Regions from separate parts of the Pandoraea sp. PE-S2R-1 genome, predicted to be linked through region 2. Evidence: predicted binding sites of a transcription regulator. Region 2 holds the regulator's gene; the other holds the start of a gene.
The links. The regulator NrdR, encoded in region 2, represses ribonucleotide reductase genes. The targets are predictions, from matches to a motif close to CACNANATNTNGTG.

Region 1 (4,422 bases), on a different contig from region 2:
TTGGCCAGCTCGCTCGACGCCCAGTAGGCGTAGTAGCAAACGGCTTCCATCGAACGGTCGGCGAACTCGACGGCATCGTCGGACGCGTACGGCGTGCGCAGCAGGTGCAGGCAGTCCTGGAAACCCATGATGCCCATGCCCACCGGACGGTGATGCAGGTTCGAATTACGCGCCTTCGTCACGGCGTAGTAATTGATGTCGATCACGTTGTCGAGCATGCGCATCGCCACGCGAACGGTGCGTTGCAGCTTCTCGTGATCCAGCTCGTAGCCGTTGGCCGTCTGTTTCAGGTGAGCCACCAGGTTCACCGAGCCGAGGTTACACACGGCAATTTCGGTCTCGCTCGTGTTCAGCGTGATTTCCGTGCACAGGTTCGACGAGTGCACCACGCCCACGTGCTGCTGCGGCGAACGGATGTTGCACGGGTCCTTGAACGTGATCCACGGGTGGCCGGTTTCGAACAGCATGCCCAGCATCTTGCGCCAGAGCGCTTGTGCCGGCACCTTCTTGAACAGCTTCAGTTCGCCGCGCGCTGCCTTGTCTTCGTAGGCGGTGTACGCCTGCTCGAAGGCCTTGCCGTACTTGTCGTGCAGGTCCGGGCAGGTCGACGGCGAGAACAGCGTCCATTCACCGCCTTCCATCACGCGCTTCATGAACAGATCGGGAATCCAGTTCGCCGTGTTCATGTCGTGCGTACGGCGACGGTCGTCGCCGGTGTTCTTGCGCAGTTCCAGGAATTCTTCGATATCCAGGTGCCACGTTTCCAGGTACGCGCAGACCGCGCCCTTGCGCTTGCCGCCCTGGTTCACGGCCACGGCCGTGTCGTTGACCACCTTCAGGAACGGCACCACGCCCTGGCTCTTGCCGTTCGTGCCCTTGATATGCGAGCCGAGCGCGCGAACCTGCGTCCAGTCGTTGCCCAGACCGCCGGCAAACTTCGACAGCAGTGCGTTTTCCTTGAGCGCTTCGTAAATGCCTTCCAGATCGTCCGAGACGGTCGTCAGGTAGCACGACGACAGCTGCGAGCGGCGCGTACCCGAGTTGAACAGCGTCGGGGTCGAGCTCATGAAGTCGAAGCTCGAGAGGATCTGATAGAACTCGATCGCGCGCGCTTCGCGCTCGACTTCGTTCAATGCCAGACCCATTGCCACGCGCATGTAGAACGCCTGCGGCATTTCGATGCGATGGCTGTCGATATGCAGGAAGTAGCGGTCGTACAGCGTTTGCAGACCCAGATAGTTGAACTGGAGGTCGCGCGACGCGTCGAGTGCGGCGCCCAGCTTGGCCAGGTCATACGTGAGCAGTTGCTCGTCGAGCAGTTCGGCTTCCACGCCTTGCTTGATGAAGCGCGGGAAGTATTCGACGTAACGGGCTGCCATCTCGCCCTGCGGCACTTCTTCGCCGAGGATTTCGCGGCGGATCGTGTGCATCAGAATACGAGCGGTGACGAGGCTGTACGCCGGCTCTTTCTCGATGAGGGTACGCGAGGCGAGGATCGCCGAGTCGTACACCTGCGACAGCGGCACGCCGTCGTACAGGTTCTTGAGGGTTTCGGTCAGAATCGGCTCGGCGCTGACTTCGTTGCCGAGGTTTTCGCAAGCAGCCTGCACTACGCCACGCAGCACGCCCATGTCGAGGGAGCGCGTCACGCCGTTGTCGGTGACACGCAGCACCGGCGCGTCAGGCGCTGCCGATTCTTGCGTGGTTTCGACCGAGTGAGCACGCTCTTGCGAACGCTTTTCGCGATACAGCACGTAGGCACGTGCGACGTTGTGCTCGCCTTCGCGCATGAGCGCGAGTTCGACCTGATCCTGAATGTCTTCGATGTGGAACGTACCGCCGTTCGGGCGGCTGCGCACCAGCGCACGCACGACGGCTTGCGTCAGTTGCTCCACGAGTTCGCGAACACGCGCCGAAGCCGCACCCTGACCGCCGTTCACGGCGAGGAACGCCTTGGTCACGGCGATGGCGATCTTCGACGGCTCGAAACCCACCACCGCGCCGTTACGTCGAATCACTTTGAAGTCGGCGTTGGTCGCCGGTTCGAAGGCGCCCGTGGTTTGGGGCGCCGACGCACCCGTGCTGCCGGCATTCGCGGCGGCCGTCGGGTTCGGGCGGGTGAGGTTTTCGTTAGTCTGCATGTAAAAACTCCCGTTCCAATGAGATGGTGCTGTTAGCGCGTCTCTACCAGTTTGACGGCCGGCAAAAATGCGCCCTTGGGGGCGCCGATGGAGCGAAGTGCTGAACACCGTACGACCGACGGACGGCCAAGGGTTCGAGGTGTCCGCTGCACGGCTTTGCTGCTGTACCGCCCCACAAAACGCCGCGGGACAGCACGGTATTGATGGATATTGCTTCCTGCGCCGACCTCATGAAAAACCACTACATATAGTGGTCGGCACCCGAATTGGCACTAAGTATAGTGGAGATGACGCACTCCGCAAACTCAAAAATTTGTGTCGCCGGGAAGGCCCGTGGCGTCGCCGTGTCAAGCAAAACCTAGTCCGGCATGGGGGTTAATCCGCCGGTTGAAACGGCAACATCGCAGGGTTCAGGCCCGCCATCCGGCGCCACCGCTGCCACTCGAAATGCGGCCCCGGATCCGTCTTCCGGCCCGGTGCTATATCGGCATGTCCGGCGACAGCTTGAATCGGGTAACGCAGCTGCAACGTTTGCGTCAGCGCCGCCAGCGTCGCGTACTGCGCCTCGGTGAACGGCGTCTCGTCGGTGCCTTCCAGCTCCACCCCGATCGAGAAATCGTTGCAGCGCGCCCGCCCTTCGAACGACGATGCACCGGCGTGCCATGCCCGGGCGTCGCACGACACGAACTGTTGCAACGCACCATCGCGGCGCACGAGAAAGTGCGACGACACGTGTACGCCGCGAATCTCGTCGAAGAACGGATGCGCGTCGTGGTCGAGCCGGTTCTGGAAGAACGCGGGAATCTCGTCGCCGCCGAACTGCCCCGGCGGCAGCGAGATGTTGTGCACCACGAGCAAGTCGGTCGGCAGCCCGGCCGGACGTGCATCGAAATTCGGCGATGGCAGTCGCTGCGCTTCGCGCACCCAGCCTTCGGTGTCGAGCGTGAAGACCGGCAGCCGGTTCGGCGCGCCTTCGACCTTCGATCGATCCGGTGCGTTCATGCCGCGCCCCGCGACAACATACGAGATACCGCAGCGCAAGCGCTGACGCGGCGATCCGGCCGGTGGGCAACGATAGGGGACACAAATGACTGGAGCATGACGGGCACGGCGATCTCCCGTAGAGCGAGGGGCGCCATTGTAGCCCACTTGGCGTAACGCCGCCGACGCGGGGCCCAACGGTCGTGGCGGGGTGTCAAGGGATGCTCGATATGACGCACGATGTGATGCGCACTCCCGCTACTGTGCCCGCCCGATGCCCGGAAAAAAATCGGCAGAATCCCCAAAGAAGAAGCCTCTCGCCGTTCTAGGCCGAGAGGCTTCCATGGGCGTTGCCACGCCCGGGGGTGGCAACGGACTCGTGTCGTGCAACACGCGTACCACCCCGCACCGCTCACAGGGGCGGCGCCATTGGCCGTTGCCGGCCGGATGAACCCATCGATCACGGAAATGCCGGAATCGCCGCCTCCACCCCTTCCATATGCGCTTCGGGATGGTGCGCTTTCAACATCTCGCGAACCTCGTCGACGCGGCTCTCGCGCACATCGACCATCAGCAGAATCTGGCCTTGCTCCAGCGGCTCGCGGAACATCTTGAGCCGCGAGTTCGGCACCGATACGCCGATCATGCTCGACACCCACGCGCCGAACAGCGAACCGAGCGGCGCGGTAATGATCATCAACTCCCATTGGGGACGTGTGCCCACGATGGGGAAAAACGCCGCGACTGCACCGACTGCCAGCCCACAGAAGCCACCGATCACGAGCCCGGCTTCGGCGCCGTGCACGATATCGGAAGTCTGTAGGAGGTTAGCCTCGTGCAGTCCCTCCAGGTCCATTTCGTCACGTGCCATGAAGTGGATGTGACGCTCCTCGATTCGCGCCAGCAGCAGGTCACTCATCGTGCGCTGCGCACTCGCCAAATCGGGAAGAAGGAAATACATCCGTCTGCGCATCAACATATGGCGCCCTCCTGTCGACTGATCCCCCATCCCGTCTCGTCATGCTTGTTCTTGTTTTGTACGGGGCTGGTTACTGTGTTTTAGTGCATGCGACAGGCATGCGCAAGCCGGCCACCGGGGCAGGCTTGCTAATAGAGAGAGGCAGCGGGAAAGAAAGCGCGGGGAATATGCGAGGAATGGGCCCCGACGTATGCGCGGTGAGGCCGCGCTTCGGGGCTCAGGCGCGGCGTTCGCGCGCGAGATAGGCGTCGCGATGCGCGCCACTGCAAAAATGCGTGCCGCCGGCGCCATGTATCGCGTCGCTCTCGGGCAGATAGGTAT
Region 2 (4,422 bases):
ATTATCAGAGCCCGAACTGGTATGGCTTCGATATCGCCAGCCAGTACGCCTTCTCGAACGTCGTCGGGCAGTTCACGAGCGGCCGAGGCCTGGGCGCCCAGTTGACGTACACCCACGACCGCTTTCAGTTGCGCGCGTTGTATGACGAAATTCGCGATTCCAACGGGCGGTTCACCGACGTGTTCGCGTCATCGCGCGAGTACTTCGCCGGTGCCAACATTTTCCTGAACCGCTTCACGGTGTCGCTGGGCTATACGCACATGTCGGCACCGGATGCGCCGACACCGAACTTCGCCACGCGTGCCGATCACTACTGGGCCGGCGTGAAGTATCAGGCGACGCAAGTGTGGGCCGCGAATGCCGCCGTGTATCACGTCAACGTGCCGAGCTTCGGTCACGCGACGATGTTCGAATTGGGCACGACGTACAACCTCTCGAAGCGCACCTTCCTGTATGGCACGGTCGCCTACGTGTTGAACAGCGCCAACCAGAGCTTCTCGGTCGCGGCGATTCCGAGCGATTCGCTCGACAACCCGCCGCCAGGAAAAGGCCAGACCGGCGCCTATATCGGGATCTCACACTCATTCTGACGTCGCGGCCGCCGCGTTACAGCGCGAGGCTGGCCAGTCCGTCATCTCACGAAAAACCCGCCGGGCCCTCTGGGCTGCGGCGGGTTTTGCTTTGTGCACGCGCTGATCGTGACTTTCTGCCGTCAAGTATCGGGGTGACGCCTCGACTTAGAAGCGATACCGCGCCGAGACACCGCCCCCCACAGTGGTTTCACCGCGGCGGGCGCTCATGCTGCCCCCGACATGCACGTCGAACTGCTTCTGGAATTGAACGTCAACGCCAAGATCGGCCGTAACGATGTGGGCGCCGAGCTTCGCGCTCTGAACCGTGAACGAACGCGTGGCGCCGTAGAAGGCGTTGGTCAGGCTGCTGCGCTTGTCGCCAAACTCGTACTCGTAGGCCACGCGTAGCGAGGGAATCGCCTTGCCGCCCCCCACGTTGACCAGTTCGCGCCACAGGCGCACGCCGACGATGCCACGCGTTGACGTGCGTGACTGCGAGCCGATCTTCAGGGCATTCTCAGCGGAGATGTCGCCGCCGGTCTCGTCGAAGGCGTTCACGCGCGTGGACAGGAAGCGCATACCCAGCGTCGAATCCACGTTGATGCCGGCAAGGGCATTGCGCCGCCCCACTTCGCCGAACGCGCCGAAGGTGTTGCCTCGCGTGTTGCTTTTGATGCGCGGCGAAACGTCGCTCGTGTCGATGCTGCGATCGCTCTTCAGGCTGTGATTGGTGTACGACACGCCGCCGTTGACGAGCCACTGCTGGTCACTCAGATGCGACGCGTACACACCCAGACTGACGCTGTTGACCCGGGCTTCGCCCAGTTGATCCTCGATCTGCGAGTTGTGATTGCCCACGCCCAATGACGCGCCAACGATCGTGTTCGCACTGATTCGCGAGTCCACACCGATCGCACCGTTCACGCCACGCACGTCGAACAACCCCGTTTCGCCGTTTTGATGTGAGCGCTCGCCGGTGAACGACGCCCAGCCGACGATGTTTCTGCCGTCGGGCGCAAGGCCCTTGCCGGGGGCGTCATCGAACATCGCCCCGCCGCTCATCATCCGTGTTTGCATGGCCCGTTGAAATGCGCTGGCCGCCCCTTGCGCCATGGCGGCGTTGTTCAACTGCGCCGCACCTGAGAGCACGATGAGCGTGCGGCGCATTTCAGCCACTTCTTCAGCATTCGCCGGCGACACCCCCATCGAGAAAAGCGCAACCGCCGCTGAGAATATTCCGCCGATACGAAGCGTGAACGACTGATAACCCACTGCTTTCATTTGATAACCCCTCATTTAATTCGCGAGAAATGATGAATCGCTTCATCACGCTCCAGACGACGGCATATCGCCATCCGGCAAGGCTCGCGAATTCTATGAGGCAGCTTATGGAAAGCCGGTCACCCATACGTTCTTTTAATACATCACTCAATCTTCATTTGGACGTTTTCCCAACATTGCAGATTATCGACATTAAATTCACGGAATGAATAGCCAATAAAAAACCCGCCGCACCCTTTCGGGAACGACGGGTTTTCCGTCCTGCATGCGCAGCGTTTGCGGCGCTCGTGTTCAGGCCACCGGCTTGCGCTTGGGCTTGACGTCGGTGCTGTCGATCTCTTCGAGCACATCGCGGAACTCCGCGATGTCTTCGAAGCTGCGATACACCGACGCGAACCGGATGTACGCGATCTTGTCCAGACGCTTGAGCTCGCGCATCACCAGTTCGCCAATGCGCTGGCTCACCACTTCGCGCTCCGCGCCGGCCAGCAGCTTGTACTCGATGCGCGCAATCGCGGCATCCATCGCTTCGGCACTCACGGGGCGCTTGCGAATCGCCAACTGCATGCTGGCGCGCACCTTCGCACGGTCGTACTCCGCACGGCTGCCGTCTTTCTTGACGACGGCCGGCATCGTCAGCTCGACGCGCTCATAAGTGGTGAATCGCTTGTCGCACGACGGACAGCGCCGGCGCCGCCGAATGGCAGCGCCGTCTTCCGCTTCACGCGAGTCGATGACTTGCGTGTCGTCATGCCGGCAGAACGGGCAACGCATGCGTGCGGGGCCGTCCGCTTAGCCGTAGACCGGGAAACGCTTGGTCAACTCGGCCACTTGTGCACGCACCTTGGCCAGGTTTTCCTCGTTTTCCGGGTTTTCGAGCACGTCGGCGATCAGGTTGCCGACCAGCTTGGCTTCGTCTTCCTTGAAGCCGCGCGTGGTCATTGCCGGCGAACCCAGACGCACACCGCTCGTGACGAACGGCTTTTCCGGATCGTTCGGGATCGCGTTCTTGTTCACGGTGATGTGCGCAGCACCCAGGGCGGCTTCCGCTGCCTTGCCGGTGATGTTCTTGGCGCGCAGATCGACCAGCATCACGTGCGATTCGGTCTTGCCCGACACGATACGCAGACCGCGCGCTACCAGCGTCTCGGCCAGCACGCGTGCGTTCTTCACGACTTGCTCTTGATAAGCCTTGAATTCCGGCGTGGCGGCTTCCTTGAACGCGACGGCCTTACCGGCGATCACGTGCATGAGCGGGCCACCCTGAATGCCCGGGAAGATGGCCGAATTGATCGGCTTCTCGAACTCGGCCTTCATCAGGATCACGCCGCCGCGCGGGCCGCGCAGGCTCTTGTGCGTCGTGGTGGTCACGAAGTCGGCGTGCGGCACCGGGTTCGGGTACACACCGGCGGCGATCAGACCGGCGTAGTGCGCCATGTCGACCATGAAGTACGCGCCGACCGACTTGGCGATCTGCGACATACGCTCGAAGTCGATCTTCAGCGCGAAGGCCGAGGCACCGGCCACGATCAGCTTCGGCTTGTGTTGCTGCGCGAGCTTCTCGGCAGCGTCGTAATCGATGTCTTCGTTCTCGTTCAGGCCGTAGCTCACCACGTTGAACCACTTGCCCGACATGTTCACCGGCGAACCGTGCGTCAGGTGACCGCCGTGGGCGAGGCTCATGCCCATGATCGTGTCGCCCGGCTTGAGCATGGCGAAATACACGCCCTGATTGGCTTGCGAGCCCGAGTTCGGCTGCACGTTCGCGGCTTCTGCCCCGAACAGCGCCTTCACACGGTCGATCGCCAGTTGCTCGACGACGTCGACATATTCGCAACCGCCGTAGTAGCGCTTGCCCGGATAGCCTTCGGCGTACTTGTTGGTCAGCTGCGAGCCCTGCGCTTCCATCACGGCCGGGCTGGTGTAGTTTTCCGACGCGATCAGCTCAATGTGGTCTTCCTGACGCTGATCTTCCTTCTGAATCGCGGCCCAGACTTCGGGATCGACGGCGGCAACAGTGGATTTCGATTTATCGAACATGGCGTTTGCGTTGAATTGAACAGGTTTTCCGGGAGGGGATGGCGCAGCGCATCTTCCTTTGTGCTTTGGAAGACGATAGACAGGGCAGCACCAACCATCACGGCTGCCCAGGCGAACGGCAAATAAGACCCCTGCGCTTCCCGGTGGGTTGCTCCACCTCGGGCACACAAGGCTGTGCACCCTAATCGCCAGTCACGCGGGGTTTGTGGCGTCGATAGTGTATGCGAGCTTTGGGCGTTAGGCAACCGCCCATGCCGCCCGCCGCGCGCGCCCCTCTTACGCCCCTCTACGCCCGTTACACGCGCACAACAACCTTGCCGAACGCCCCCCGGCGCAGGTGCGCCAAGGCCTGGCCGAAGTCTGCGAAATCGTAGACGGCGTCGACCACCGGCACGATTTCATGGCGGTCCACGGCGGCGGCCAGCGCTTCCAGTGCCCGGCGATGGCCGACGCCGATGCCCTGAATCTGTGCCCGCTTGCCCAGCACGCCGTAAACCGGCGCGCGCAGGGTCTCGCCGTCGAGCATGCC

Region 1: a site for NrdR is predicted at 2,381-2,394, ahead of CDV44_RS01515 (ribonucleoside-diphosphate reductase subunit alpha). Genes of this name have one in related genera too.

The regions. Positions count from the first base shown of each region.
Region 1 is NZ_NGUR01000005.1:54,213-58,634, reverse strand. Features, by position in the region: gene CDV44_RS01515 (ribonucleoside-diphosphate reductase subunit alpha) at 1-2,141, opposite strand, end outside; gene ampD (1,6-anhydro-N-acetylmuramyl-L-alanine amidase AmpD) at 2,517-3,143, opposite strand; gene CDV44_RS01505 (DUF1269 domain-containing protein) at 3,583-4,095, opposite strand; gene CDV44_RS01500 (PP0621 family protein) at 4,319-4,422, opposite strand, start outside.
Region 2 is NZ_NGUR01000007.1:130,241-134,662, reverse strand. Features, by position in the region: gene CDV44_RS03285 (porin) at 1-590, shown strand, start outside; gene CDV44_RS03280 (autotransporter outer membrane beta-barrel domain-containing protein) at 738-1,853, opposite strand; gene nrdR (transcriptional regulator NrdR) at 2,145-2,627, opposite strand; gene glyA (serine hydroxymethyltransferase) at 2,646-3,893, opposite strand; ZMP/ZTP riboswitch at 3,992-4,099, opposite strand; gene CDV44_RS03265 (NAD(P)-dependent alcohol dehydrogenase) at 4,189-4,422, opposite strand, start outside.